Regions from separate parts of the Neobacillus sp. C211 genome, predicted to be linked through region 1. Evidence: riboswitches for the same ligand, from Rfam matches in the RefSeq annotation. Region 1 holds a riboswitch; each other region holds the start of a gene.
The links. Region 1 has a riboswitch for S-adenosylmethionine ahead of ACSU6B_RS27955 (homoserine dehydrogenase). Riboswitches for the same ligand answer to the same signal wherever they lie in the genome.

Region 2: another riboswitch for S-adenosylmethionine. It lies ahead of ACSU6B_RS03365 (methionine biosynthesis PLP-dependent protein); the one in region 1 lies ahead of ACSU6B_RS27955 (homoserine dehydrogenase).
Region 3: another riboswitch for S-adenosylmethionine. It lies ahead of ACSU6B_RS02955 (O-acetylhomoserine aminocarboxypropyltransferase/cysteine synthase family protein); the one in region 1 lies ahead of ACSU6B_RS27955 (homoserine dehydrogenase).

The regions. Positions count from the first base shown of each region.
Region 1 covers NZ_JBPXRO010000054.1:7,433-17,829, forward strand. Annotated here, with positions in the region: gene carB (carbamoyl-phosphate synthase (glutamine-hydrolyzing) large subunit) at 1-2,579, shown strand, start outside; gene argF (ornithine carbamoyltransferase) at 2,572-3,549, shown strand; gene ACSU6B_RS27930 (argininosuccinate synthase) at 3,634-4,845, shown strand; gene argH (argininosuccinate lyase) at 4,907-6,283, shown strand; gene ACSU6B_RS27940 (carbon-nitrogen hydrolase family protein) at 6,405-7,265, shown strand; gene ACSU6B_RS27945 (GNAT family N-acetyltransferase) at 7,286-7,948, shown strand; gene ACSU6B_RS27950 (GNAT family N-acetyltransferase) at 7,968-8,642, shown strand; SAM riboswitch class I at 8,739-8,850, shown strand; gene ACSU6B_RS27955 (homoserine dehydrogenase) at 8,954-10,192, shown strand.
Region 2 covers NZ_JBPXRO010000002.1:298,848-309,244, reverse strand. Annotated here, with positions in the region: gene ACSU6B_RS03380 (glycosyl hydrolase family 28-related protein) at 1-196, opposite strand, end outside; gene ACSU6B_RS03375 (NAD-dependent epimerase/dehydratase family protein) at 443-1,438, opposite strand; gene ACSU6B_RS03370 (helix-turn-helix domain-containing protein) at 1,475-1,813, opposite strand; SAM riboswitch class I at 2,021-2,137, shown strand; gene ACSU6B_RS03365 (methionine biosynthesis PLP-dependent protein) at 2,220-3,332, shown strand; gene metC (cystathionine beta-lyase) at 3,332-4,525, shown strand; gene ACSU6B_RS03355 (bifunctional homocysteine S-methyltransferase/methylenetetrahydrofolate reductase) at 4,522-6,384, shown strand; gene metH (methionine synthase) at 6,362-9,811, shown strand; gene ACSU6B_RS03345 (hypothetical protein) at 9,817-10,020, opposite strand; gene ACSU6B_RS03340 (MarR family winged helix-turn-helix transcriptional regulator) at 10,086-10,397, shown strand, end outside.
Region 3 covers NZ_JBPXRO010000002.1:225,302-235,698, reverse strand. Annotated here, with positions in the region: gene ACSU6B_RS02955 (O-acetylhomoserine aminocarboxypropyltransferase/cysteine synthase family protein) at 131-1,447, opposite strand; SAM riboswitch class I at 1,513-1,623, opposite strand; gene ACSU6B_RS02950 (SCP2 sterol-binding domain-containing protein) at 1,703-2,062, opposite strand; gene ACSU6B_RS02945 (thioredoxin family protein) at 2,603-2,911, opposite strand; gene ACSU6B_RS02940 (toprim domain-containing protein) at 2,919-3,275, opposite strand; gene ACSU6B_RS02935 (YusG family protein) at 3,422-3,661, opposite strand; gene gcvH (glycine cleavage system protein GcvH) at 3,770-4,153, opposite strand; gene ACSU6B_RS02925 (arsenate reductase family protein) at 4,234-4,590, opposite strand; gene ACSU6B_RS02920 (acyl-CoA dehydrogenase family protein) at 4,785-6,569, opposite strand; gene ACSU6B_RS02915 (acetyl-CoA C-acetyltransferase) at 6,665-7,840, opposite strand; gene ACSU6B_RS02910 (3-hydroxyacyl-CoA dehydrogenase/enoyl-CoA hydratase family protein) at 7,963-10,347, opposite strand.

The sequences.
Region 1 (10,397 bases):
AGTATGAAGTCATGAGAGACGACAATGACACCTGCATCATCGTTTGCAATATGGAAAATATGGATCCAGTTGGTGTTCATACCGGGGATTCCATTGTCGTTGCTCCGTCGCAAACATTAACAGATGTCCAATATCAAATGCTTCGTGATTCTTCTATAAAAGTTATTAAAGAATTAAAGATTATCGGTGGTTGTAACATCCAGTTTGCTCTTCATCCGGCATCGAATCAGTATTACATTATCGAAGTAAATCCAAGGGTGAGCCGTTCTTCTGCGCTTGCATCTAAAGCAACTGGTTATCCCATTGCCAGGATGGCAGCGAAGTGTGCGATTGGGTATCATTTGGATGAGATTGTGAATCCGATAACAGGTAATACCTTTGCATCATTTGAGCCGGCGATTGATTATATTGTGGTAAAACTACCTCGCTTTCCTTTTGACAAATTCCCTGAAGCGGACCGGACCTTAGGAACGCAAATGAAGGCAACTGGGGAAGTCATGGCGATTGATCGGACATTTGAAGGGGCCTTAAACAAAGCCATTCGCTCGATGGAAATGAATGTTTATGGACTTTGCCTCGAGGGAAATAAATTAATTGATGAAAAGAACTTGCTTGAACTTCTTAAACAGGCAAATGATCAACGATTATTCATCATTGCAGAATCGTTTAGAAGAGGGATCTCACTTGAAAATGTTCGAGAGTTGACCGAGATTGATCCATGGTTTTTACACAAAATTAGCTCAATCGTTATGTTAGAAACAGAATTAGCTTCCTATAATTGGAGCGATGTTCCAGTTTCTTTGCTTAAGGTAGCAAAGCGGAATAATATTTCCGACAAGCTCTTATCTCAAATATATGCTATTCCTGAAAAGCGGGTAAGAAGCAAGTGGAAAGAACTCAATTGGAAACCTGGTTATAAAATGGTTGATACCTGTTCAGCTGAATTTGATGCTGTTACACCTTACTATTATTCAACCTGGCACGGGTTTGATGAAGTTGAAGTGACGAGCAAGAAAAAGATTCTTGTCATTGGCTCTGGCCCAATTCGAATCGGCCAAGGGATTGAATTTGATTACTGTTCAGTGCACGCGGCAAATGCGATCAAGAAAAAGGGCTTTGAAGCGGTTGTTATCAATAACAACCCTGAGACTGTTAGTACCGATTATTCGATTGCAGACCGCCTTTATTTTGAACCACTCGCAGCAGAGGATGTACTTCATGTCATCGAAAAAGAACAGGTGGAAGGTGTATTGATTCAGTTCGGCGGCCAAACAGCCATAAATCTAGCCCATGATTTGGAAGAAGAAGGGATCAAAATTTTAGGTACTACGGTAAAAAATGTTGATCGCTTAGAAGATCGTAAAGAATTTTACCAGTTGCTTGAAGACTTAAACATTCCGCATATAGAGGGTCAAACCGTTTCGCATTCTGACGAATTAATAGAAGCAGCCACTAAACTTGGTTATCCTGTCCTTGTGCGCCCATCCTATGTCATTGGCGGCCAATCAATGTTTACTATTTTTTCAGAAGCGGAATTAAGCCAGTATATACTGAAACTGGAGAAAAATTCGCAAGCAACGATGTGGCCATTATTAGTAGATAAATACTTACCTGGATTAGAGTGCGAGATTGATGTCATATGTGATGGGGAAAATATCGTCGTCCCAGGTATCTTTGAACATATAGAAAAAGCTGGGGTCCATTCAGGGGATAGCATCTCGGTGTTCCCGCCAATTTCACTGTCAGAGAAAATTAAAGAAACGTTAATAGATTATGCAGAAAAAATTGCAAATTCTGCACCAGTTATTGGAATCATGAACATTCAATTTGTTATCTATGAAGGCCAGGTTAATGTGCTTGAAGTCAATCCGCGTTCTTCTAGAACAGTGCCAATCATGAGTAAGGTCACAGGAATTCCGATGATTGAATGGGCGACACGCGTTCAATTAGGAGAGACCCTCTCAGATCTATGTTCAACAAAGGGACTAATGGATGAGCCATCCTATTTTTCAGTAAAAACACCTGTATTTTCATCGAGTAAGCTAAAAGGTGTTGACCATGTGCTAGGACCAGAAATGAAATCTACAGGTGAAGCGCTTGGCATGGGAGTAACCTATCAAAAGGCACTTGAAAAGTCTATTCCTACTCTTGGCGGGCTACAAGGTGAAAATTATATTTTTTGTTCCATTTCTGATCGAGATAAGCAAGCATCTCTTCCTATCATTCAAGAACTTGTAATAAAACAATACAAGATTGTTGCTACCGAGGGGACTGCTTCATATTTCCAAATCCATGGAATTGATGTTGAAAAAGTGATTAAGGACGATGCAGAAGTCATTGAACTTTTCCGAAAACAGTCCATGAAGGCTGTCATAAATATACCGAATCAAGGACGAAATAAAATTAAATTTGGTTTCCAGATTCGCGAGCATGCTGTACGCTACAAGGTACCAGTATTTACACACTTAGATACAATTGAAGCGATAATCGGCCTGGAAAAAGGATCTCAATCCGATTCTGAGGTTCGATCTATGAATGAATATTACAAGTTGGAAGAGAGAGGTGCCGTTCATGGGTGAGGCCATTAAATTAAATGAAATTAGTAATATAAATAAGCCGAAACTTAAAGGAAAGGGATTTTTACAGCTTTCCGATTTTAGTACAGATGAAATCCTCTATCTTCTAAACGAGGCGATAGAGATGAAAAAGCTTCAAAAACAAGGAAAACCGCATCCGTATTTAAGCGGGAAGGTTTTAGGGATGATTTTTGAAAAATCATCCACCCGTACAAGGGTATCATTTGAGGTAGGGATGTTGCAGTTAGGCGGTCATGCAATATTCTTAAGTTCAAAGGATATCCAGCTTGGAAGAGGAGAAAGTATTTCTGATACCGCAAAAGTGTTGTCTCGCTATGTGGACGGATTAATGATTCGAACGTTTTCACACGATTCAGTCGAAGAATTAGCTGAGCATGCAACAGTACCAGTTATTAATGGTTTAACTGACCTGCAGCACCCTACCCAAGTGTTAGCAGACCTTTTAACGATTCTTGAGCATAAAGGGAAACTGTCCGGCTTAAAGATGTGCTATATTGGGGACGGCAATAACAATATGGCTCATTCTTTAATGGAAGGCGCGATGAAGGTTGGAATGGATATTAGTATTGCCAGTCCACCAGGATATTTGCCTGATGGAGAAATAACAGAGAAGGCAATTAAAGTTGGAAACCAAACTGGATGTAAGCTCGTGATTACAAATGATCCGCTAGAAGCTGTTAAAGATGCAGATGTCATCGTAACAGATGTCTGGACCAGTATGGGGCAGGAAGAAGAAACTTCAAAAAGACTCGAGGCATTCCATGGATTTCAAGTAAATAATGAACTTTGTAAGAATGCAAAGGAGGACTATATCTTTTTGCATTGCTTGCCTGCCCATCGAGGCGAAGAAGTTACAGCAGAGCTCATCGATGGTCCTCATTCAGTGGTTTTTGATGAAGCGGAGAACCGTCTTCATGCCCAGAAAGCAATTTTAAAACTTTTACTAGCATAATGGTTTCTTTTCTATGAGACTTGTTGTATAATAATTCTATCGGGTGAATAAAAATACACAGACGGTAAGAGGAGAATAAAAACAATGACAAAAGAAAAAATCATTCTAGCCTACTCAGGCGGTTTAGATACATCAGTTTCAGTAAAATGGATTCAAGAAAAATATGGCTACGATGTGATTGCATTAGGCCTAGATGTCGGTGAAGGAAAAGACTTAGAAGCCATCAAAAATAAGGCACTGAATGTCGGAGCCATTAAAGCTTATATGATCGATGCTAAAGAATTATTAGCAAAGGAATATATTTTACCAGCATTAAAAGCTAATTGCTTATATGAAGGAAAATATCCATTATCTTCAGCTTTATCTAGACCGCTTATTTCAAAACTATTAGTAGAGGTAGCAGAAAAAGAGGGCGCCACTGCTGTTGCTCATGGCTGCACAGGTAAAGGAAATGACCAGGTACGTTTTGAAGTTTCGATCCAAGCATTGAACCCAAGTTTAAAAGTTGTTGCCCCTGTTCGTGAATGGGGAATGACACGTGACGAAGAAATCAAATATGCTGAGGAGAACGGAATTCCAATCCCAGTCGATTTAGATAATCCATTTTCAATTGATGCCAATATCTGGGGCCGTGCTTGTGAAGCTGGTGTTCTGGAAGATCCATGGGCTGAGGCGCCAGAAGCAGCCTTTGATTGGACGAATCCAATTGAACTAACACCAGATGCAGCAGAGTATGTTGAAATCGAATTTGAACAGGGAGTACCTGTTGCCCTTAATGGTGAGAAGCTCCCGCTTGTTCAATTAATTGAAACCTTAAATGCACTTGGCGGTAAGCATGGTGTTGGCCGTATTGATCATATTGAAAATAGATTAGTAGGAATTAAATCCCGTGAAGTGTACGAAAATCCTGCAGCGCTAATTTTAATCAATGCCCATAGAGAATTAGAGTTTTTAACTCTAACTCGTGAAGTTACACAATTTAAGACACAGGTTGAACAGCAAATGGCTAAGATTATTTACGAAGGACTTTGGTATTCTCCTATAAAACCAGCACTTGATGCATTTATTAATGAAACTCAAAAGAACGTTTCTGGAACAATTCGTGTCAAGCTTCATAAAGGTAATCATACGGTTGTTGGCAGAAAGTCACCTTACAGCTTATACAATGAGGAACTAGCAACATATTCTAAAGGCGATGCATTTGATCATAATGCCGCAGTAGGATTTATTAAGATTTGGGGTCTGCCAACAAAGGTCTATTCAGAAGTGAATAAAAAGGAATCAATTTTAAAATAATTCGGATTGCCCTCGAATCCTTTTTCGAGGGCTGTCTTGTTAGGTTAAGGGGGAGCAATCAATGTCTAAGTTATGGGGCGGCCGTTTTACGAAAGAAACGAATAAGCTAGTTGAGGAATTTACAGCCTCAATTACTTTTGATCAAAAGCTAGCTAAGGAGGATATCGCAGGAAGTCTTGCCCATGTGCAAATGCTGGGTGAGTGCGGTATTATTCCAATGGAGGATGCTATAAAGATTAAGGACGGACTACTCTCCATCAAGAAACTGGTCGACGATAACGCGGTAGAGTTTTTAGTTGAAGATGAAGATATCCATATGAATATTGAAAAGTTATTAATAGAAAAAATTGGTCCGGTGGGAGGAAAGCTCCATACAGGGAGAAGCCGTAATGATCAGGTGGCCACCGACATGCACCTATACTTAAGAACGAAAACAACTGAGCTGATTAAATTAATAGAAGATGTCCAGCAGGCATTAATTGAGCAGGCGAAAGAGAATGTCCAAACGTTAATTCCTGGATATACTCACCTGCAGCGTGCCCAGCCTGTATCCTTTGCCCATCATTTAATGGCTTATTTTTGGATGTTTGAACGTGATAAAGAGAGATTGATTGATAGTTTGAAGCGTATCAATTGGCTGCCTCTTGGTTCAGGAGCATTGGCAGGAACGACGTTTCCGATCAACCGTGAACGTGTCGCGGAACTGTTAGGTTTTGAAACGGTCTATCCTAATAGTATGGATGCTGTCAGTGATCGCGACTTTATCCTTGAGTTTTTATCGATTGGTTCAATAATCATGACCCATATTTCCAGATTATCCGAAGAGCTTGTCATCTGGTCGAGCCAGGAGTTTCAGTTCGTCGAGTTGGATGATTCGTTTTGCACAGGTTCAAGTATTATGCCGCAAAAGAAAAATCCAGACGTACCGGAGCTGCTACGTGGAAAAACCGGACGGACATATGGTAATTTAATCGGACTGCTCACCGTTCTTAAAGGTCTGCCACTCGCTTATAACAAGGATTTACAGGAAGATAAAGAAGGCATGTTTGATACGGTTGAAACGCTTGAAGGTTCCTTAATGTTATTAGCACCGATGATTGAAACGATGACAGTAAATAAAGACGTGATGCGTAAGGCCATTAACAATGACTTTTCTAATGCCACAGATATTGCTGATTACTTGGTAAGAAAAGGTCTGCCCTTCCGTGATGCGCATGAAGTTATCGGAAAAATTGTTTTATATGCGATTCAGTCTAACAAATTTTTGCTAGATTTGAGCTTCGAGGAATATCAAGGCTTTAGTCCATTATTTGAGGAAGATATTTATGTTGTATTGGCTCCTGAGCATGTTGTTGGTGTGCGAAATAGCTTTGGGGGAACGGCTCCAGAGCAAGTGGAAAAGCAAATCAAGCTTGCAGAGGGAAAACTAGAGCAATAAATATAATTTTTTTCAAAGCCTGCCATTTGGTGGGCTTTTAGTTTTTAAAATTTGTATTAAATACTAAAATATTAGATAATTTCCCCATGGGAATTTTAACTAATGACAGGAGGAAAAAATGATGAAAATTCGTGTGTCTGCCGTTCAGTACCAACTACATACCATTCAATCCTTCGAGGAATTTACTTCACAATGTGAGCACTACATAAAAACTGCTGAGGAATTTGGGGCAGAGTTTGTCTTATTTCCAGAGTTCTTTACAACTCAACTACTTTCAATAGGTAATGGTCAAGGCAAGAGCCTGACAATTAATGACCTGCCAAGTTATACCCAACAATATCTAGAACTGTTTTCTAATTTTGCACAAAAAAAGAACATACATATTATTGCGGGAACACATGTGATTGAAAGGGATGGCAAGTTGTATAATACAGCACATTTATTTTACCCAGATGGAAGAATTGGTGAGCAGGCCAAACTCCATATTACACCGACTGAAGTAAATGAATGGAATATGGCACCTGGGGATTCATTTCAGATATTTGAAACAGAAAAAGGGAAAATCGCCCTCCTTACTTGTTATGATATTGAATTTCCAGAAATTGTACGTATGGCAAAGGCCAAAGGTGCCGATGTGATTTTCTGTCCATCATGCACAGATGACCGTCATGGTTTTCATCGTGTTCGTTATACCAGCCATGCTCGTGCAGTTGAAAACCAAGTATATGTGGTCCTAACGGGAACTGTCGGTTCACTGCCGACTGTTGATTTTATGCGCGCTAATTTTGGCCAGGCGGCAATCATTACTCCTAACGATATACCATTTCCACCAAAAGGAATCTTGGTGGAAGGGGAAATCAATAATGACATGATTGTGACGGCTGACCTAGATTTAAACTTGTTATATGAAGTAAGAGAACGTGGTTCCGTTACAACCTGGCGTGATCGAAGAACGGATCTTTACACAGATTGGGAAAAATAAACTGAAGGGGTGGGTATAGAATGTATCGAAGTGAATTTTACGTCTATGACCAAGAGCGGCATGTGCCAGTTATCATTCGCAATTATTCAAAAGTGGATTTTGACGATCTTATCAAGATTCAATCCGAGTGCTTCCCACCTCCTTTTCCTTCAGAATTATGGTGGAATAAAGAGCAATTAACAAACCATGTGAACATGTTTCCAGAAGGTGCATTGTGTGTTGAAGTAGCTGGTGAATTAGCTGGGTCAATTACCGGCTTAACTATCGACTTTGATCCTAGCGATAAAAACCATTCGTGGGAAGAAATCACTGACCATGGATATATTCGGAACAATAATCCAAATGGGAATACCTTGTATATTGTTGATATTAGTGTTCGTCCGAAGTACCGCAAACTAGGGCTTGGTAAATTGATGATGCAGTCTATGTACCATGTTGTGATAGAAAAAGAGTTATATCGATTACTTGGCGGGGGCAGAATGCCAGGATATCATAAAAAAGCTGATATCATGACACCAGGACAATATTTAGATGCAACTATTAAAGGGGAAGTTCAAGATCCTGTTATCACTTTCTTGCTGCATTGTGGTCGTGTGCCAATAGGGATTATTGAAAATTATCTAGAGGATGAAGAATCCTGCAATTATGCTGCATTAATGGAATGGAAAAACCCTTTTAGATGAGTGAGAGGAATGAATCATAATGGAATATATTAGAATAACCAGTATAGAAGACCCTAATTTTAAAAAGCTTCATAACTTAATGGGAGAAATATTTCCTGCAGAAGAAGTATTAGAATATGAGCTATGGAAAGAGCCATTAGAAGATCCGAGTATTCGCGTGTTTGTGGCTGTCGATGGAGACGAAGTCACAGGAGCAACTGAATATCGTTATTATCCGGATTGGAATATTGCTATGACAGATTTTACAATCATCAGTAAACCAGGCTTAAGCCTTGGCCGTTTTTTAGCGCAAAACCGTTTAACGGATTTACAACAATTAGCTAAAGAAAATGGTAACGAGCTATTCGGGATGTTTGCAGAAATATACGATCCGTACCGGGTTGAACATCACGAATTTGGTGGAGTAAAGGTTATGGATCCATATGTCCGACGTGAAGTTCTATCCCATATGGGTTATAAACGCATTGATTTTTCATATGTTCATCCTTCCTGGAAAAACAATGGGGAAGCTGTAGCAGGTCTAGATTTATGTTTCATGCCAATTCAAGATGAAGGACTTAATTCACTACCAGCAGACCTGGTAAAGGATTTTCTGACGACATACTATTCAATTCTTTCAAATAAGCCGAAGGAATGGCTCGAAATGATAGATCGACTGGGGAAAAAGGAATTTGTCCCCCTATTACCACTTTAATAAAAAGAAATTTCAAATAATATTGACAACTACCTTGGAATCAACTAGAATTCTCTTTATAACTTTGAAATTTAATGAAAAACTAACTAAATAAAACTCTTATCCAGAGCGGCGGAGGGACTAGGCCCGATGAAGCCCGGCAACCATCAAGGTAATTCTTGAAAAGGTGCTAATTCCTGCAGGTTATTTTTAACCTGACAGATAAGAGGAGGAAATCTACCCTCTTCTTATGAAGAGGGTTTTTTCTTATTTATATGAGATAAAAAAACAACCTATTAGTCATGTCTAATATTATTTAAGGGGTGGAGAGCATGTCTGTCATTAAAGTGGCAATTCTAGGCTTTGGTACAGTTGGGGAAGGCGTTTATAGAACAATTCAATCTCATGCGGAAGAGCTTGAGAGAGTGTTAGGGAGAAAAGTGGAAGTTGCAGCCATACTAATTAAAAATAAGCAGAAAAAGAGAAATATTAATAAAGATGTACTAATCACTTCAGATTTCAATGAAATTTTAAGTCTTCCTCAGCTTGATGTTGTTGTCGAAGCAATCGTGGACAAAGAACCCCCCTTTACTTTTTTAAAACAAGCTATACAAAGTGGTTGCCACATAATCACAGCGAATAAAGAAATGTTTGCACACCACGGGAATGAGTTGCTCGAGTTAGCCGAGAATTATAATGTTTCGGTGGGTTACGAAGCAACAGTTGCGGGTGGAATTCCGGTAATTCAAACCTTAAGGCAGTTATTAAATGTTAACCGAGTTCGTCACATCCAAGGAATTCTTAATGGGACATCGAATTTTATCCTAACGGAAATGCGCGAGAAGAAGCAGTCATTTGCTGATGCTCTTATTTTAGCGCAAGAGAAGGGGTATGCTGAAGTGGATCCAACCAACGATGTGGAGGGCTTTGATGCTTTTTATAAAACAATGATTCTCAGCAGAATTGCTTTTGGGAAAGAACCAAATTGGCAGGATGTTGAACGTGAAGGGATTACTTCAATCACAAGTGAATTAATCGAAGCAACTGAAAAGCTTGGGTTAAGGTTTAAGCATATTGCTAGTATTAGTAAGACAGGTAGTCAAATTAACGCAGAGGTTAAACCAGTCCTTGTTGGGAAATCTCATCCTTTTTATTCTATTGAAGGCGTAGAAAATGCGGTAAATATTCACTCTGATATTGTTGGTAGTATTACTTTGCAAGGACCAGGAGCTGGGATGTATCCTACTGCAAGTGCTGTTATTGAAGATTTGGTCTATGTCTGTCAAAATCGGTCGTCAAATAAGAGTATCACAAAAATAACAGCAGCATGTGATGGAGAGAAAAAAGGGAACGAAAAAGAATTATGGTTAATTCAAGGCCTCTCAAAGAATTATAATAACCCTTTGATTACATGGGTGGCCCAAGCTTCTGATAAGATAGCAATTATCAAGGCAACCAAGGAAGAAATTGAAAAGTTAATTAATCTGAAAAAGGCAACGTGCTACTTTCAAATTATTGGGGAGTATGATACAGAAATTAAGAATAAAGAAGTAACTTTAGCTGTCCTCTAAAAAGCCATTATTCCCGTGATAGAAGAGCACTTTGGTGCTCTCAGATTGTCGAGAAAGGGTATTTTTATCGGCAATTTTTTATTCTCAGCATTTAATTATTCATTGTACCTGCTAATGGGCCTGTTGATTTCCGCTCTAGGCACTTCGCTTTCCACGGGCGGTCCGGGGAGCCTGCGTGCCTTCCGCGGAAATCAACAGGGAGGTA
Region 2 (10,397 bases), on a different contig from region 1:
AATTTATTGCTTCTTGAATGGATCGTGAATCGTCTTTCAAATCATCACCGTTAGCTCCAAATTCATCCACATTCACATATTCGTTTTGGCCAGTGCCAGTCCTTGTAACGACTTGATGCTCATTTTTAAATAAAAAAAGAAGGCCTACAATAAAAATAATGGCTGAAATATATATAGTTGTACTCCTTCTAATCATAATTCTCTCCTTACAATCCCTCAATTAATTCTTTATATAATTAATTATAGTTCATTATAATGAACAAATCAACAATATTATCCCATAATTAGGTAATTAAGCTCGTGTACAATGGATGTTAATAATACCTTACTAACGCTTCACCCAAACAGAAAGGAGGCACTTACAATTTAGAAGGATCGATCGTCTGCTAGACTTAAAACATTTTCCAATAACATCTTACAAAATTGGCTTGTGCAACAATAACTAAATTTTCAAGATGTTGTATGAATGTTCTGATTTTCGTAATCCATTTTGATTTTGACCGACTGTTGTTGTCCTTTTTTTACTCCTATTATTTTCAAACCAGTCATAAGTTTTCTCTAAACCAGACTGAAAATTATGAAGTGGTTCCCACTCCAGGTCCTGTTTAATCTTTTTATTTTCCAACCTGGAAAATTTGATATCACCTTGCTTTGGCTCTTTATAGATTACTTCTTTTATATCTTCCAAATTTCCGAGAGTATAAATAAAATCGTTCACACTTGTCTCTGTATTAGTTGATAAATTATAAACCCCTTTGAGATCATATTCAACGCCGCGATAAATGGCATATGCAACATCTTCTACATATATAAAGTCCCTAGTTTGCTCTCCGTCACCAAAAACCTGCAGTGGCTGCCCTTCTAAAACATTATTAATAAAAATGGAAATGACTCCACCTTCACCGACTGTTCCTTGCTTAGGACCAAAAACATTTGAAAAGCGGTAACAAAGTGTATCAACACCAAACATTTCAGTCCACTTTTTGCAGTATAGTTCCCCTACCCATTTATTGATTCCGTATAGTGATAGAGGATCACATAAAGCATCTTCTTTCAATGGAATATCACCATTAAGACCATAAACGGCTGCTGAAGAAGCAAATACTACCTTTTCCACTCCATATTTGGTTGATAATTGAAGTATATTTGTCAACCCTAGGATGTTTGATTGTGAATCTAGGTATGGGTTCACCATTGATGTTCCGACATTTACTTGTGCTGCCAGATGAATAACTACATCAAATCGATTAGATTGGAATACACCCTCACACGTTTGGTCTTCTACGTTTAATTGATAAAATTTATGTTTGAACTTCACATTATCCTTATTTCCTGTAGAAAGGTTATCAATAATGTAGACTTCATCACCTTCCTTAAAAAATCTTTCAGCAACAAAGGAACCTATAAAGCCATACCCACCAGTTACAAGGACCTTCATATTTTCACCTCTATATATTTTGTCTAATTGTTATAACTATTTTTTGCCTTTTTGTAGGGCGTTTCTTAACTCAATTAAGTCTTTCTCATTTATCAATCCGGATTCTAGTGCAATATCTATAAAGATATTCCAATTTTTTACATTCCCCTTGCCATTATCATTTGTATCAGATTTTGTGGTATCTTGGCTTAAAAGTGTTTGTATGTCTACATCTAGTATTTTGGCTATTTTACCCAAAATTTCAATTGAAGGGTTACTCTGGATATTTCTTTCGATTTGACTTAAGTAAGATTTTGAGATAGATGTTTTCTCAGCTAATTGAGATAAGGTAAGGTTTTTCTCTTTCCTTAATTTTTGAATTTTTTTTCCTAACATAATAGGCCTCCTAAAATAAATTTCACTCCTCTCTTAAATATCATTATAGTAAACATTTTGTTCTTTGTAAAGAACAAGGGCAATCACCTAATACTTTTGGTAAGTGCTTTATTACGAACAACACTTAACTATTAACTCATTTTTAATAAAATAAATTGACACCACCGCTAAGTTGTAGTAAATTTTATAAATAGTCTAAATATTTGATTCTTATCAAGAGAGGTTGAGGGAATGGCCCTACGACGCCTCAGCAACCATCAATGGCTTCATTCATTGAAAAGGTGCTAAGTCCTGCAAATTAGCTGCTAATTTGCAAGATAAGAAGAATGACATTGTGGTCGTGCCGACAAAAGTCTTCTTCTTATAGAAGACTTTTTTTATTTTTATAAAACAAGGAGAGTGCATTATGTACAAAATTGATACGAAACTTGCCCAAATTGGAAATCGGAGTGAAACAGCAACTGGAACCGTAAATCCGCCTGTATACTTTTCAACGGCCTTCCGCCACGAGGGAATTGGCCAATCAACTGGGTTTGACTATACCCGAACCGGAAATCCTACGCGCCAGCTCTTAGAAAAAACAATTGCTGATTTAGAATGCGGTGATCAAGGATTTGCCTGCAGTTCAGGGATGGCAGCGATTTTAACCATTCTCTCTTTATTTGAAGCTGGTGATGAATGGTTGGTTAGTGAAGATTTATATGGCGGTACATACCGCTTATTAGAAAAAGGTTATAAAAAATGGGGCTTGAATAGTCAGTATGTCAATACCTGTTGTCCGGAAGAGATTGAAAAGAAAATTACGCCTCAAACAAAGGCTATCTTCCTTGAGACACCAACCAATCCACTTATGCAGGAATCCGATATTGCCGCTGTTTCAAAAATTGCAAAACAGCACGGATTATTATTAATAGTGGACAACACTTTCTATACTCCATTATTACAACAGCCGATTACCCTTGGCGCGGACATTGTCATCCACAGTGCAACGAAATACCTAGGAGGACATAATGATGTCCTTGCCGGTCTTGTCGTCGCAAAGGGGAAAGAGCTTTGTGAAGCATTAGCCTTTCATCATAACGGTGCCGGAGCGGTACTGAGCCCGTTTGATTCTTGGTTACTAATGCGTGGTATGAAAACATTGTCCCTTCGCATGGAAAGACATGAAAAAAATGCAAGGAATATCGTTGAATTTCTTTCGGGGCATGATGCAGTTACTGATGTCCTTTACCCGGGACGCGGTGGAATGGTATCTTTCAGAATTAAAGATGAAGCTTGGGTTAATCCATTTTTACAAGGCTTAAATCTAATCAGCTTTGCGGAAAGTTTAGGTGGAACGGAAAGCTTTATCACTTATCCAGCAACGCAAACCCATGCGGATATTCCTGAAGAAATCCGAATTCAATCCGGCGTCTGCAATCGTTTATTGCGTTTCTCCGTTGGACTTGAGGATTCACAAGATATAATTCAAGATTTGGAAAAAGCTTTTGCCCATGTTCAAGAAGGAGTGATTGCATAATGGCACACGAAGAATACACATTTGAAACCAGGCTCCTTCATAATAAGCACAAAATTGATCCTACAACAGGAGCGGTTAGTGTACCCATACAGCATGCATCCACTTTTCACCAATCTGATTTCGATCAGTTTGGCAAGTACGATTATGGCCGCAGTTTAAATCCGACAAGGGAAGCACTTGAAGATGTCATTGCTGAACTTGAAGGCGGGTTAAAAGGCTTTGCCTTTGCATCCGGCATGGCCGCCATTTCCACGGCATTTCTCCTGCTATCTGCAGGTGATCATATTGTCATTACGGAAGATGTCTACGGCGGTACATTTCGGATGGTCACAGAGGTCCTCACGCGGCTCGGAATTGAACATACCTTCGTCGATATGACGAATTTAGATGAAGTAAAACAAGCCATTCAGGCAAATACAAAAGCATTTTATGTGGAAACACCATCGAATCCATTAATGAAAGTGACTGACATTAAGGCAATTAGCAATTTAGCTAAGGAAACGGGCGCGTTAACATTTGTCGATAACACCTTCCTTACCCCTTCCCACCAACGGCCATTGGAGTTAGGAGCCGATGTCGTGCTCCATAGTGCGACGAAATTTTTATCGGGCCATAGTGATGTCGTTGCCGGACTTGCTGTCGTCAAGGACGAAGACTTGGCGAAAAGATTAGGCTTTTTGCAAAATGGGTTTGGGGCGATCTTAGGTGTTCAAGATGCATGGCTCGTTTTAAGAGGGATCAAAACGCTGCACGTCCGACTAGAACAATCACAAAAATCGGCTATTAAACTAGCTGAATTTTTAGATGCGCATCCGCTTGTTGAAAAGGTTCATTACCCAGGGTTGGAAACTCACCCACAATATCAAATTCAAAAAGCGCAAGCAGCTGGTCCAGGAGCGGTCTTATCGTTTGAATTGGCTAATGAAGATGCACTTCGCACCTTTCTTGCCAATGTAAAAATTCCTGTATTTGCTGTCAGTCTCGGAGCGGTAGAATCGATTCTATCCTATCCAGCAAAAATGTCCCATGCAGCCATGCCTCAGGAAGAGCGAGAGAAGCGCGGGATTACAAATAGTCTTGTTCGCTTATCGGTCGGACTTGAAAATCCTGATGATTTAATGAAGGATTTTTCACAGGCATTTAAGCAGGTTGAACAAAGTCAGTTGGTCTTTCAACGAGGAGAAACATCATGAGTCTTTTAGAAAAATTAAAAAATCAAATTTTAATAGCTGACGGAGCGATGGGTACTCTGCTTTATTCCTACGGAGTCGATTCATGCTCTGAGGAGTTGAATTTATCTCAGCCGGAACAAATCCAAAATATCCATCAGGCATACATTGACGCCGGAGCGGATGTCATCCAAACCAATTCCTATGCTGCTAACTATTTAAAATTGCAGCGCTATGGATTAGAAGATTCAGTTAAAGAGATTAATAGTGCCGCAGTCCGTCACGCCAAACAGGCAGCTCAAAATAACGCTTATGTGCTTGGAACAATGGGTGGAAACCGCGGGATTAAAACGAACTCTATTACAATAGAAGAAATAAAACGAAGCTTTCGTGAACAGCTTTATTGCCTCCTTCTCGAAGGGGTGGATGGAATATTACTTGAAACCTTTTACGACCTAGAAGAACTTGAAACCATTCTAACCATTGCGAGGAAGGAAACGAAGATTCCGATTATTGCACAAGTTTCCCTTCAGGAGCCTGGATTTTTACAGGATCGGACGCCAGTAAATGACGCCTTAAAAAGACTTGAAGGACTTGGGGCGGATGTCGTTGGTCTTAATTGCCGACTAGGCCCCCATCATATGCTGCTAGCACTTGAACAGATTGAAATTCCGAAGCATGCCTATCTTTCTGCCTATCCAAATGCCAGCCTTCCAACTTATACAGACGGAAAGTTTCATTATGAAGGGGATCCAGATTATTTTCGGAACTCAGCTAAAGCGTTCCGAAATCAAGGGATTCGGTTGCTTGGGGGCTGCTGTGGTACCACACCTGAACATATCAAAGCATATGCTTCTGAACTAAAGAATAGTGTTCCAATTACTGAAAAAGTAGTAAAATTAGAGCCAAAGAAGATAATCGTTGAATCTCTTGCGCCAAAAAGGGAGTTTACTCCCCTGCAGGAACTCGTGAAAGAGAGACCATCGGTTATCGTTGAATTAGATCCACCTAGAAAACTAGATACAACAAAGTTTTTCCAAGGAGCTAAAGCCTTAAAAGAAGCGGGAATCGATTCGATTACCTTAGCTGATAATTCACTAGCAACGGTCCGAATTTCCAACGAATCGCTGGGCTATTTAGTGAAACAGGAATTAGGAATGCGTCCGCTCATTCATATTGCGTGCCGTGACCGCAATATTATCGGCTTGCAATCGCATTTAATGGGTCTGCATACGCTTGGGATGAATGATGTTCTTGCTATTACCGGTGATCCTGCAAGAGTTGGCGATTTTCCAGGTGCATCATCTGTTTACGATGTCTCCTCCTTTGAACTTATTCAAATGATTAAGCAGTTGAATGAAGGATTGTCTTTTTCAGGGAAAGATCTGGGACAAAAGACAGACTTTAGCATTGCGGCAGCCTTTAATCCCAATGTCCGCTCACTGGAAAAAGCCGTGAAGAGACTTGAAAAAAAAGTTCATTATGGGGCAGATTACTTTATCTCCCAACCGGTTTTTTCAGAGGAAAAATTACTCGAAGTCTATGAACATACAAAACAACTTGATGCACCAATCTACATTGGCTTAATGCCGCTTACTAGCAGTAAAAACGCTGAGTTCCTTCATAATGAAGTACCTGGAATCAAAATTGCGGATTCTATCCGCACCCGGATGGCCCAGTTGGGTGATGATCCGATTCAAGCTGCTAAAGAAGGAATTGCCATTACCAAGTCACTAATTGATACAGCTTTAGATTTATTTAACGGTATTTATTTAATTACACCATTTTTACGCTATGAATTAACTGCTGAATTGGCGTTATATACCCGTCAGCGTGCTAGTGAATTGAGGAGGAGCACCTATGCCGAAAACACCATTTACTGAACAACTCAAAAAACGAATCCTCGTGATGGACGGGGCAATGGGTACCATGATCCAGGAAGCAAATCTTACAGCGGAAGATTTTGGCGGCGAGCAGTATGAAGGCTGTAACGAAAACCTAGTGTTAACCGCCCCCTCTGTCATTGCCAATATTCATCGTGAATACCTAGAGGCTGGGGCAGATATTATTGAAACCAATACATTTGGGGCGACCAGCCTTGTTCTGGATGAATATGATTTAGGGTTTAAAGCCTATGAGATTAATAAAATCGCTGCCTTTCTTGCCGTTAAAGAAGCCTACAAACTTACAACCGATGAATGGCCGCGCTATGTGGCAGGCTCGATGGGCCCGACCACAAAAACATTAAGTGTAACAGGCGGCACGACCTTCGATGAACTTGCAGCATCCTATGAAGAACAAGCAATCGGCTTAATTGATGGCGGTGTGGATTTACTCCTCCTAGAAACAAGTCAAGATATGCTGAATGTAAAAGCAGGATTTGTTGGGATTGAAAGAGCGTTTGAAAAAACCGGTAAAACTCTGCCGCTGTTTATTTCAGGGACGATCGAGCCAATGGGTACAACGCTCGCAGGGCAGTCAATTGAATCGTTTTTTATTTCCGTTGAACATATGAATCCCGTTGCTGTGGGACTTAACTGTGCAACAGGGCCAGAATTCATGCAGGACCATGTCCGCTCATTAGCAAATCTGGCGTCGACGGCAGTCAGCTGTTATCCAAATGCAGGTTTGCCTGATGAAGAAGGTCATTATCATGAAACACCAGAGACTTTAGCCAAAAAGCTGTCTGATTTTGCCGCCCATGGCTGGCTTAATATTGTTGGCGGCTGCTGTGGTACCACGCCAGACCACATTAAGGCTATTGCCGAGGCAATGAAACAATATCAACCAAGGGAAGTCAAAACATCTACTGTTCATATGGTTTCGGGTATCGAGCCATTCATCTATGACGATCCGACGTTAAGACCGATTATGGTCGGTGAACGGACCAATGTCATTGGCTCTCGCAAATTCAAACGGTTAATCACCGAAGGGAAATTTGAGGAAGCGTCAGAGATTGCACGAGCCCAAGTCAAAGGCGGCGCGCATGTAATTGATCTTTGCCTCGCCGACCCTGATCGTGAAGAAATGGTTGATATGGAAAACTTCATTAAAGAAGTCGTCAAGAAAGTAAAGGCTCCCCTTGTGATTGATTCAACCGACGAAAAGGTCATCGAGAGAGCACTTAAATATTCACAAGGAAAAGCAATTATCAATTCGATTAACCTTGAAGATGGTGAAGAACGATTTGAAGCAGTTGTCCCATTAATCCATCGCTATGGTGCTGCTGTCGTTGTAGGCACCATTGATGAGGAAGGTATGGGAGTAACTGCGCAGCAAAAGCTAAAAATTGCCAAAAGGTCACATGATTTATTAGTGAACAAATATCATCTGAAGCCGCAGGATCTCATTTTTGATCCGCTCGTTTTTCCAGTTGGTACAGGTGATGAACAATATATTGGTTCCGCCAAGGCTACAGTAGAAGGCATCCGGTTAATCAAGGAGCAACTCCCGGAAGTACAAACGATTCTTGGAATTAGTAATGTCTCCTTCGGGCTCCCTCCTGTCGGTAGAGAAATTCTAAACTCTGTCTTCCTTTATCACTGCACCCAGGCTGGACTTGATTATGCTATTGTTAATACAGAAAAACTAGAACGGTTTGCATCTATTTCAAAAGAAGAAGTTCAATTAGCAGAGGCCCTCTTGTTTGATACAACAGATGAGTCGCTCGCTACATTCACTGAATTTTACCGCGGCAAAAAGAAAGAACCGAAAACAACCGTTCCAAATATGACCTTAGAAGAGAGACTCGCCTATTATGTGGTTGAAGGTACAAAAGAAGGCTTGCTGCCGGATCTAGACCTAGCGCTTGAAACGTATCCTGCCCCGCTTGATATTATTAATGGACCATTAATGGACGGGATGAAAGAGGTTGGCCGACTCTTTAACGACAACCAGCTCATCGTTGCTGAGGTGCTCCAGAGTGCTGAAGTAATGAAAGCAGCCGTTTCGCATTTAGAACCTCATATGGAAAAAGGCGATGTGTCTGCTACAAAAGGGAAAATCATTTTAGCTACCGTAAAAGGCGATGTGCATGATATCGGTAAAAACCTCGTCGATATTATTCTCAGCAATAATGGCTATGAAGTAATCGACCTTGGGATTAAGGTGAATCCAACTGACTTGGTTCAAGCCATTCTTAGAGAAAAACCAGACATGGTTGGTTTATCGGGTTTGCTGGTGAAATCTGCGCAGCAAATGGTGTTAACAGCACAGGATATGAAGGATTCCGGTATTGCTGTACCTATCCTCGTTGGCGGTGCGGCACTTTCTCGGAAATTCACAGATACGAAGATTGCCAAAGAATATGACGGCCTTGTCCTTTATGCAAAGGATGCAATGAATGGTTTAGCCCTTGCGAATCAATTGAATTCGGAAGAGGAAGTTCAGAAATTAATGCTTGAGAAAAATGAAAAGCTAGCCTCTTTAAATGTGCCGAGAGAGTATGAACGTCCATCCACTGTTTCCGTTGCCGTAAAACCGAAGCCAGCGGTATCGACAAAGGCTCCTGTATTTACGCCAATGGATACAAAGCGACATATCCTTAAATCGTATTCACTTTCTCATATCGAACCATATATCAATATGCAAATGTTGATTGGCCACCATCTCGGTGTAAAAGGGAAAATCGCGAAGTTACTAGCTGAGAAGGATGAAAAGGCTGTTAAGGTAAAAGAAGTGGTGGATCAATTACTAGCAAATGCTAGTGCAAACAATTGGATTACGCCTGCCGCTGTTTACCAATTTTTCCCAGCGCATTCCGATGGGAATAAGGTCATTATTTATCATCCGGAAAATCCTGATCAAATTTTGGAAACCTTCGACTTCCCACGTCAGGAATCAGCACCAGGTCTTTGCTTAGCTGATTTTCTAAAGTCAGTTGATAGCGGTGAAAAGGACTATGTCGGCTTCTTCACCGTCACGGCTGGTAGAGGAATTCGTGAAAAGGCAGAACAATTTAAAGCGGAAGGACGCTTTTTGGAGTGCCATGCACTTCAATCAATGGCACTTGAAACGGCGGAAGGCTTCGCTGAATTAATTCACCGCCAAATGCGTGACCGTTGGGGCTTCCCAGATCCACTGGATTTTACAATGCAAGACAGGTTTTCCGCTAAATATCAAGGACAACGTTTCTCGTTTGGCTACCCAGCGTGTCCAGAACTAGAAGATCAAAAGAAGCTGTTTAAGTTGATTCAACCGGAGGAGATCGGCATCCAATTAACAGATGGCTGTATGATGGAGCCAGAAGCATCTGTTTCTGCCATCGTATTTGCCCATCCGGAAGCTAGATATTTTAATGTGTTAAGATAAGGATTTTATATGAGATTCCGCGGAAGTTCGTCATTCCGCGGAATTTTTCTTTTTCCGTGAGCACCTCTTGTCGTTATTCCGCCAAAAGCGGATTGAATTCCGCCAAACTTGTTTGGGATTCCGCCAAACCAAAACATAATTCCGCGAACTTGGTATTTAATTCCGCGAACCGGATTTACAGCCTTAAATCTGTGAACCTTTCTTGACATATTCCAACAAATCCACTATAGTTACCTAGGTAACTAATTAGTAATTTTTGAGGTGACCTACATAAATGAATAGCCATGAATTATTCCATACGCTGCATCAGCTATCACGCCATCTTACCAATACACTCAATGAAGCATTAAAACCATTAGGGTTATACGGGTCACAATGGTCTGTCATTTTTGTTTTAAAAACCAAAGGCTATTTAAGCCAAAAAGAACTTTGTGATTACTTATTTGTTGAGGCACCTCCAATGACCCGTACCATTCAACGGCTTGTTAAGCAAGGATACGTAATTCAGGCCCCCGGTAAAGACAAACGTGAGAAACTGATTCAATTAACAGATGTGGCGTTAAAGATGTTCCCCGAATGGGAAAGA
Region 3 (10,397 bases), on a different contig from region 1:
CAAGTAACCTATATTCAATTAAAACGTTAATTTGTTTAAGTAATTATATTACGAAAGTTATCGTATCATGGATAAAAAGGGGTGTCAATGAAAATAACTTCATATTCGGAAAAATAAGTTTTGGTAACTTTTATGCATTTACCTTTAATGAGATTACACCAGTAGCAGCCAAAATAGCTGATTCGAGATCTTCGATTAAATCCTCAACATTCTCGATACCGATTGAAAGGCGAATCAAATCCTCTGTTACACCTGCAGCTTTCAGGCCATCAGCATCTAATTGCTGATGGGTGGTGCTTGCTGGGTGAATAATTAAACTTTTTGCATCGCCAACGTTTGCCACATGCGCCCATAGAGTAATCGAATCGATTAATTTGGCTCCTGCTTCTTTACCGCCTTTAATCCCGAAGACAACCATGGAACCTGCACCTTTTGGCAAGTACTTTTTGGCTAATTCATAATCTGGGTGGGACGGGTGTCCTGGATAAGATACCCATTCCACAGCAGGATGATTAGTTAAATATTCCACCACTTCTTTAGTATTAGCCACATGCTCCTTCATTCGAACATGCAGTGTTTCAAGTCCAAGGATAAACTGGAAGGAATTTTGCGGACTTAATGCCGGTCCTAAGTCACGCAGCAATTGGACACGTGCTTTGATAATATAGGCGATCTCACCTAGGGCTTCTGCATAAACCAGGTCATGGTAGCTGGCATCTGGCGTTGTAAAACCAGGGAATCGCGGCGAATTCCAATCGAACTTCCCACCATCGACAATAACTCCACCTGTAGTTGTTCCATTTCCTAAGAGCCATTTGGTGGCAGAATGAATCACAATATCGGCACCATATTCAATTGGCCGGCACAGATATGGAGTGGCAAAGGTGTTATCAATAATTAATGGAACACCTGCTGCATGAGCAATATCGGCGACTTTTTCAATATCAAGTACACGAAGGCTTGGGTTACCAATCGTTTCAGCGAAAACAGCCTTTGTTTTGTCGGTAATAGCAGCACGGAAGTTTTCCGGATTTTCAGGGTCAACAAATTTCACTTTAATCCCGTATTTTGGAAGCGTCACTGCAAAAAGATTATATGTTCCTCCATAGAGATTTGATGCCGATACGATTTCATCGCCAGCTTCAGCAATATTTAAAATGGCGAGGGTAATCGCTGCCATACCGCTAGCAACTGCTAGGGCACCAACGCCGCCTTCCAATAATGCTACTCTTTCTTCAAAAACGGTAGTAGTAGGGTTGTGAATGCGTGTGTATATGTACCCAGGTTCCGCTAAGCTAAATAGGTTTGCCGCATGCTCTGTATTCTTAAATTGATAGGCGTTGTTTTGATAAATCGGAACGGCTCGAGCCCCCGTTACCGGATCCGGAGACAATCCACCATGAACACTCAATGTTTCAAAACGATACTTCTTTTGATTTTCACCCATACTACTTCCTCCTTTTTTGCAATGCAACAAACAAAACCCCCGCTTCATAGAAGAGGGGGACTCTCTCCTCATCTCTCAGAGCATCTCCGCTCTGCTGGATTTAGCACCGTGTGATTGTGTTATAAACCGGTTGCTGGGCTTCAAAGGGCCAGTCCCTCCGCCACTCTCGATAAGAATGTTTATTGAATTGTCTTTATTATTTGATTATTCACCTAAAACTTTACAGTAAGTTTAATTCCGAGTCAATAGCTCTGATTAGAAATTTGTTATTTTTGGTAAATTTTCCTGTGCCTTTGTCAAATAGAAGACAGATTCTAGTAATAATGTGCTGCGAATTGGAGCGGAAATACGTAATTGGCCGTTATGTTCAAGGGCCCTTAACCGTTCCTTCCCTTCAAGTAGTTGTTTCATTGCCTTAAGGTCACCGCGGATTTCGGATATCGTTCGTGTCACTTCGCTATCATGAAGTATGAAAATTTCTCCATTCTTTATGATAATCTGAATGGCTTTTTGTTCACAAACCAAATTCACTCGCAAATCGATATGTTCTAGTAACGGCAGAACATGCCTTTGCTGTTTGATTGCTAATTGAAAGTTTTTCAGCATCTCTATCATAATCCACCACTCCGGTCTGCTCTCTTATATTAAATATACAGGAACGGGGCATGAAATCCTCTTTAAAGTGGTCGACAATTAACAACCTTTTGGAGGTGATTTACGGAGATTTCCTGAGAAATATGTCGGATGGAGAGAATTTTTTGAAAAGTGTTGAGAATTATTCAAACATTACTGCTGATTAAAGGGCAGCATTTTGTAAAATGAAGTTAGATTCGAAATCGAAAGGATGTGGATTATGAGTTTTAAAGACCTTAATGAATATCGAATCCCTATTGAGGCTTATGTAGTTTTTATCAACCCCCATTTTACTTGTTATAAAGCCCCACTCAATGAACTCATTATCTATCCAAATCAGCTCCCTCGCTTTATGCACAATTTAAATAAGAGACCGTCAACATTAAATGGTATGCACAAAAGGCTAGCTAATGCGTTTTGTCCGTAAGAGACCATGTTGCGGACTGTTCCCTCTCTTCTCGGGTAGGATTTTACTTAAGAGGCTTGAGTACACCTAAAAAGCAGATGCAAGCGCGCATCTGCTTAGGATAAATGCTGTTTTATTTTTTCAAGCAAAAATGGAACTGATTGAAAAGCGTAGAGGGTTTCTTTTATCTTGCCGGCTTCAACAAATAATAGGCAAGGGACACTTTCAATTGCTAAATCCCTAGCAAGGTCTGGGTAGAAATTTAAATTCATTTTTCCCATATCTAACTCTACTAGTTGCTCAATGACCTGCAGCATTTTTGAAGCTACCTGACAGGTACCGCACATGGGTGTATAAAAATAGACTAACCCGGTCGCCTTTTTTTCAAGAAAGGCAGATAAATCTGTTCGATTCCATTCGTTCATATATCTTTTAACCCATTTCTAAAAATTCAGTATGAACATCGATATTCGCCCCTATTAGAACGGTTGCCAAATGGTGCACTGGCGCAGTTGCCACCTCACGATACATCCGGTCAATATACAAATGTTCCGCTTTCGGAAATTCTCGTTTTAACTGTTTGCGAAGCTTTTCACCTGAGGAGTCGGCATCCACAAGAATATAGACATCCTTATCCTCAAGAAATTCAATTAGTTCATCTAATTTTGTGATACTGATTGTACCATTGGTACAAATAATTTCTACTGGTTCCTTAACAATTCTTTTGACCTTATTTTTATCTGATTTTCCTTCGACAATAAGAACTTTGTCAACATACGAATCATTCATCATCCATCACCTGTATTAGAAGTTGTTTATGTTAACATATTCTAAAATATTGATTACGTGTGTATTCTTCTGCCTATGTTAACTTTATCATTATTGTCATTTTAAAAATAGTGTTTTGACTCAGAATTCACGTGAAATTTACCTAGTTAACACCAACCTCCATCATCACAATCTGTATATTTTGCATTAGGGTTTTCTGTTGTCGTGACATGTTGATAGATTTTTTGCTGATCCACTTCAAAATGATGCTCTAATTCTACTTGCATGTGATCTGAAAGCTTCATTTTTCCAATCGGTGTATTATCAAGAAACAGTTCCATTTCCCCATTTTTCATTTTGCCAATCACTCGATCAGTAACATCGACTCTTTGCTGTTTTAACGTCATTCTCCCACCCTCTTCAATATATTTATTATAAGGTCCCCTAAAATAGTAGAAGAAAAAGTGGGAAATTAAGAGAAAAAGCACCTTGACAAGGTGCTTTTTCGGGATTAATTAATCTTCTTTAATCATTTCTTCATATTGTTCAGCAGTCATGAGCTTGTCTAGTTCGCTGCTGTCTGATAATTCAATGACAATCATCCATGCTTTTTCATATGGAGATTCGTTGACAAACTCAGGGCTATCACTTAAATCTTCATTTACTTCAACGACTTTACCACTAACTGGAGCGTAAAGCTCAGAAACGGTTTTTACAGATTCAACACTTCCAAATGGTTCGTCAGCAGATATCTCATCGCCAACTTCTGGAAGTTCAACGAAAACGATATCTCCTAATTCATGCTGTGCAAAATCAGTAATCCCAACACGCACTTTTTCCCCTTCAACCTTTACCCATTCATGTTCTTCTGAATACCGTAATTCTTTTGGTGTACTCATCTTAAAAAACCTCCATTTATTTTTTTAAAATCTATCATCGAAATAAATCGATTCCCATTAGTAATGAAGGAAGAGCAGGCTTACAGCCACATTTTTTCATACTCTTCTTCTTTAAAGCCCACGGTGACATTTTCACCATCAGTTAAAATCGGCCGTTTGATTAACATGCCATCGGAAGCCAGTAATTCTAGCAGTTCTTCATCAGTTGCAGACTTCATTTTATCCTTTATACCTAATTCACGATATTTCATACCGCTTGTGTTAAAGAATTTCTTTAATTCCAGTCCGCTTTTTTGATAAAATTCCTGCAATTCCTCACGACTTGGAGGATGTTCAACAATATGTACTTCTTCATAGGAAAGCTGATGGGCATCCAGCCATTTCTTCGCGTTTCGACAAGTGCCGCATTTCGGATACCAGTAAAACGTCAGAGACATCAATATCACCGCCTTTTCCTATAAAATATCAATGACTTATTAGTGTCAATTGAATATTATCATACCGTTTTTCAAAATCCTAATGCAAAAAATATGTTCTACTTACAAAAAATTCGACTAATTTTTCAAAATTCCTTCCTTTTCTAATATAAAAATTTAAGCCCCCTTCCTAATAGAAAGGGAGCCTGATTTAATTAAACAAGATAGCGTTCAGCCTTAATTATGATATCAGCAGCTTCACGTTTTTTCACAATGACATTAATTGGAGTATGACGTGTAAATTTACGAAGCGAGGACAACATCATACGCAAGGTATCGCCTTGTTCAACAGCCACTAATGTTTCTTTGGCAATCGCCTCAAGCTCATTGAAGGCTTCTTGGCAGTAAATTTGTGTATAAAGAAGTTTCTGCTTGTTCTTATCTAAACCAGTTTTTGCAATCGCCTTTTCAGTACGTAACACAACGGACTCCATTGCATACACGTTAGAAATAAGATCCGCGATATTTGCTAAAACTTCCTGCTCTTTTTCAAGTGCCTTGCCATATTTTTGCGTGGCTAAACCAGCTGCTAAAAGGGCAATCTTTTTTGCATTTCTTACAAGATATTTTTCCTGTGCAAGTGGCTCATCACCAGGTTCTTCTGGTGTTAACATCATTAATTCCTCTTGAAGGGCCACTGCCTTTTGGAATAATGGGAGCTCTCCCTTGAACGCTTTTTTCAATAAGGTGCCTGGCACTAGCAGGCGGTTAATTTCATTTGTTCCTTCAAAAATACGCTGAATACGTGCATCACGATATGCTCTTTCAATTGGATACTCCTGCATAAATCCGTATCCACCATGAATTTGTACACCTTCATCCGTTACATAGGCTAATACTTCACTTGCAAAGAATTTATTCAATGAACACTCAATCGCATATTCGGCAATTGAATTTGCCACTAATTTAATATCCTTTTCTTCTTCAGTTGAAAGTTTGCCTTGGTTTTCTTCGTACAGACCTATGGTACGATAAACAGAGCTTTCTGCCGCGTAAATCTTAGAGGCCAGGGTTCCGAATTTTTCTTTGGTTAAATTGAATTGTGAAATTGGTGTTTTAAATTGTTGACGCCCATTTGCATATTTAACAGTCAATTCAAAGGCCTTCTTGGAACCACCCACACTGCCAACTGCAAGCTTGTAACGCCCGATATTTAAGATGTTAAAGGCAATCACATGACCTTTACCAATTTCACCTAATAAATTTTCGACAGGAACGGGAACATCTTCTAAAATAAGCGTCCGAGTGGAAGAACTCTTAATTCCCATTTTCTTTTCCTCTGCACCAGTTGAAACTCCAGCGAAATCCCGATCAACAATGAATGCAGTGAATTGCTCGCCATTAATTTTTGCATATACTACAAATACATCAGCAAAACCGGCATTGGTAATCCATTGCTTTTCCCCGTTTAGAATATAATGAGTACCTGCAGCATTTAATTTAGCCGTTGCTCTGGCACCAAGGGCATCAGAACCAGAACCCGGTTCAGTTAAGGCATAAGCGGCCAGCTTTTCACCTGATGCAAGGGCAGGTAAATATCTGCGTTTTTGGTCCTCGTTCCCGAATAACACGATTGGCAGGGAACCAATTCCCACGTGTGCCCCGTGAGAAAGAGAGAAACCACCGCCTCCAGCCATTTTTTCGGTAAGTAGCGATGAGGTAATCTTATCTAGGGCTAAGCCTTCATATTCCTCCGGTACGTCAACTGCTAACAACCCAAGTTCACCGGCTTTTTTAAGGAGCTTCACCGTCCGGTCAAACTCATGGTTTTCTAAATGTTCAAGCTGTGGAACCACTTCTTTTTCAACAAAATCTTCTGCTGTTTTCGCAATCATCAAATGCTCTTCGGTAAAATCCTCCGGTGTAAATAGTTGCTCATAAGAAATATCTTCAATTAAAAAGCTTCCGCCTTTAATGATTTTTTCTGTTTGGTTTGCCATTATTTATTCCTCCTAATCTTTGATTAGTGGGGGCAGATAGCCGCCCCCTTGTAAAAGGTATATGTTGCAGTTTGCTTGGGACAGCCCAAAATGGATTAAAGTAATTCAAATACGCCCGCTGCACCCATTCCGCCGCCAATACACATGGTTACTACACCAAATTGTTCTTTCCTGCGTTTTAATTCGTGAATGAGTGAGAGCGTTAATTTTGCTCCTGTACATCCAAGCGGATGTCCTAAGGCAATGGCGCCTCCATTTACGTTAACAATTTCATCATTTAGACCTAATTCACGAATAACTTGGAGGGATTGGGAAGCAAAGGCTTCATTCAATTCAAATAAGTTAATATCCGATAACTCTAGACCTGCAAGTTTAACCGCTTTTGGAATCGCAACAACCGGTCCAACACCCATAATTTCAGGCGGGACACCGCCAACAGCAAAGGATCTGAATTTTGCCAATGGCTTAAGACCAAGTGCCTCTGCCTTTTCACGGTCCATGACAAGCAAGACGGCAGCCCCGTCACTTGTCTGTGAGGCATTACCAGCCGTTACCGAACCTGTCACGGAGAAAGCCGGGCGGAGTTTACCTAATGTCTGCAAATTTGTATCTGGGCGAACGCCTTCATCCTGTGAAAATTGAATTGTTTTTTCAACAAGCTTATTGTCATTACCGACCGTCCGAATCGTCACATCGACTGGAACAATTTCATCGAAGAATTTCCCTTCGGTAATCGCTTTTGCGGCACGCTGATGGCTTCTTACCGCAAAAGCATCTTGATCCTCGCGGGAAATTCCATATTTCATCGCCACTTGCTCGGCCGTGTGACCCATTCCCATATAATATTGAGGAGCCGTTTCTGCTAGTTTGATATTTGGACGGACGACATGCCCCATCATGGGGATCATACTCATGGATTCAGCACCGCCAGCGATAGCTGTATCGGTGTGGCCAAGCATGATTCCCTGTGCGGCATAAGCAATTGCTTGCAATCCTGAAGAACAGAAACGATTCACTGTGATGGCAGGTACAGTGTATGGAAGTCCTGCTAAAGCTCCAATATTACGAGCCATGTTGTTGCCTTGTTCCGCTTCAGGCATTGCACATCCAATGATTAAATCATCAATATTCCCTTCATAATTTCCAGCACGCCTTAATGTTTCCTTTACCACCAATGCTCCCAAATCATCAGGGCGAACATGGGCGAGCGTACCTTTCTTCGCTTTACCTACCGGGGTCCTTGCTCCGGCAACGATTACCGCTTCTCTCATGTAAGTTCCCTCACTTTCTGTTAAATTAGAAAAATACGAATCTATTTTGGGGTCTATCCTCTCGTTCTTAACGATCTAAGCGAAACCTTTTATAAGAGGGGGTCAGCCCCCTTTTTTTAAAATTAGTTTCTTAATGGTTTACCCTTCACAAGCATATGCTGCATGCGCTGCTGGGATTTTGGCTCCGAAATAAGGCTTAAGAAAGCTTCTCTTTCAAGATCCAATAAATATTGCTCATCAACTTCTGTCCCAAATGGCACTTTTCCGCCTGCAATCACATAGGCAATTTTCTTGGCAATTTTCAGATCATGCTCTGAAATATACCCAGATAAACGCATCGCTTCGGCACCAAGTAACAGGGTCGCATAGCCAGTTTCACCAACGACCGGCACCTTTCTGCGTACTTTCGGCTTATAGCCTTGTTCGTGTAAGGCTAACACTGCTTGCTTCGCATCATAAAGTAGATGATCATTATTAAAGCTGATTCCATCAGAAGAATCCAAGAAATTATTTTCACGTGCTTCTTCAGCGGAAGTGGAAACTTTTGCGGTGGCAATCGTTTCAAACACTTTATTTGCGACATTTTGCAGGTCAAATGGTACACCGTTTGGAAGGTTTTCTAAGTGCTTCATATAAAGCTCTTTGTTTCCGCCGCCGCCTGGAAGTAAGCCGACACCGACTTCAACAAGACCCATATACGTTTCGGCTGAAGCTTGAATGTGCGCAGCCGGCAGGCACACCTCAGCACCACCGCCAAGTGTCATTCCAAACGGGGCAGCGACGACTGGCTTAGGGCTGTATTTCACTTTCAGCAAGGCACTATGAAGGTGACGGACAATCATATCCAACTCATAAATATTGTCATCCTGGACTTCCATGAGCATCATCGCTAGGTTTGCTCCGACACAGAAGTTCTTTCCTTGGTTCCCGATGACTAGCCCCTTATAGTTCTTCTCAACTTCTTCCACGGCAAAGTTAATCATTTGAACAATATCAAGACCAATGGCATTGTTAGGTGAATGGAACTCTAATAGAGCTACGCCATCACCGATATCAATCAGACTTGCCCCGCTATTCTTTTTAATAACACCTTTTTGTTTCTTAATCTTTTTCAGGTCGAGTGCCTTCGGATTAAGTTCAACCAATCGATATTGGCCGTTATCATAGAAGAACAACTCGCCATTTTCTTCTAAATAGAAGGATGAATGTCCCTTTTCTAACATTTCCGTTACCCAGGCTGGAACTTCAAGACCGGCTTCCTTCATTTTTTGAACGGATTTTTCCACACCAATCGCATCCCATGTTTCGAATGGGCCTGTTTCCCAGCCAAAGCCCCATTTCATTGCGCGGTCGATGGAAACGATATTATCAGCAATCTCGCCTAATAGCTGAGCAGAGTATACAAGCGACTGTGCCATTGTATTCCATAAGAATTGTCCGGCCCGATCATTGGCATATACAAGCGCTTTCAATTTATTCGCTGTCCCTTTTTCCTGCTTGCTAAGTTCAACCGCAGGTGTCGATAACTTTTTACGTGGACCATATTCTAATGTGTTTGGATCCAATTCAAGAATCTCTTTCCCTTTTTTCAAAAAGAAGCCTTGACCTGATTTGCTTCCAAGCCATCCTTTTTCAACCATTGCTTTCAAAAAGGCCGGGATTTCGAAAACTTCCTTTTCTTTGCCTTCGACTTTTTCATAGACGTTATTAGCCACATGATAGAATGTGTCCAATCCAACCACGTCTAGGGTTCGAAAGGTTGCACTCTTTGCACGGCCAATGAGTGGCCCAGTGATGGAGTCTACTTCGCCGACACTTAAGCCCGCCTTCAGCATTTCCTGAATAGTTACGAGCAGACCGTAAGTCCCGATCCGGTTAGCGATAAAGTTTGGTGTATCCTTGGCGACAACCACACCTTTTCCTAAGACATCCTCACCGAAAGTTTTCATGAATGAAATTACTTCTGGAGCCGTATATTGAGTAGGAATCACTTCAAGTAATTTCAAATAGCGCGGCGGGTTAAAGAAGTGAGTGCCAAGGAAATGCTTTTGGAACTCTTCGGAACGGCCTTCAATCATTGCTTCTACAGAAATTCCAGATGTATTGGAACTGATAATGCTGCCTGGTTTTCGGTATTGCTCGACCTTTTCAAATACCTGTTTCTTGACATTGAGGTTTTCAACAACCACCTCAATGACCCAGTCCACATCTTTCAATTTGACTAAATCATCTTCCAGGTTACCTGCTTCAATCAGTGCCAAATTCTTTTTCACCGCTAATGGCGCAGGTTTTTGCTTCAATAATTTTTGAATAGATGTTGCACTGATGCGGTTACGTACTTGTTTATCCGCTAAAGTCAGTCCTTTTGCTTCTTCTTCTTTCGTTACTTCACGTGGCACAATATCCAATAATAGTGTAGGAATACCGATATTCGCTAGGTGGGCAGCAATTCCTGCCCCCATGACTCCGGACCCTAGGACAGCTGCTTTTTTAATCAATTGGTTCAACCTTGTCTCCCCCTTCAAACTTTGAATGAATACTCATTCATTTTTTTGTC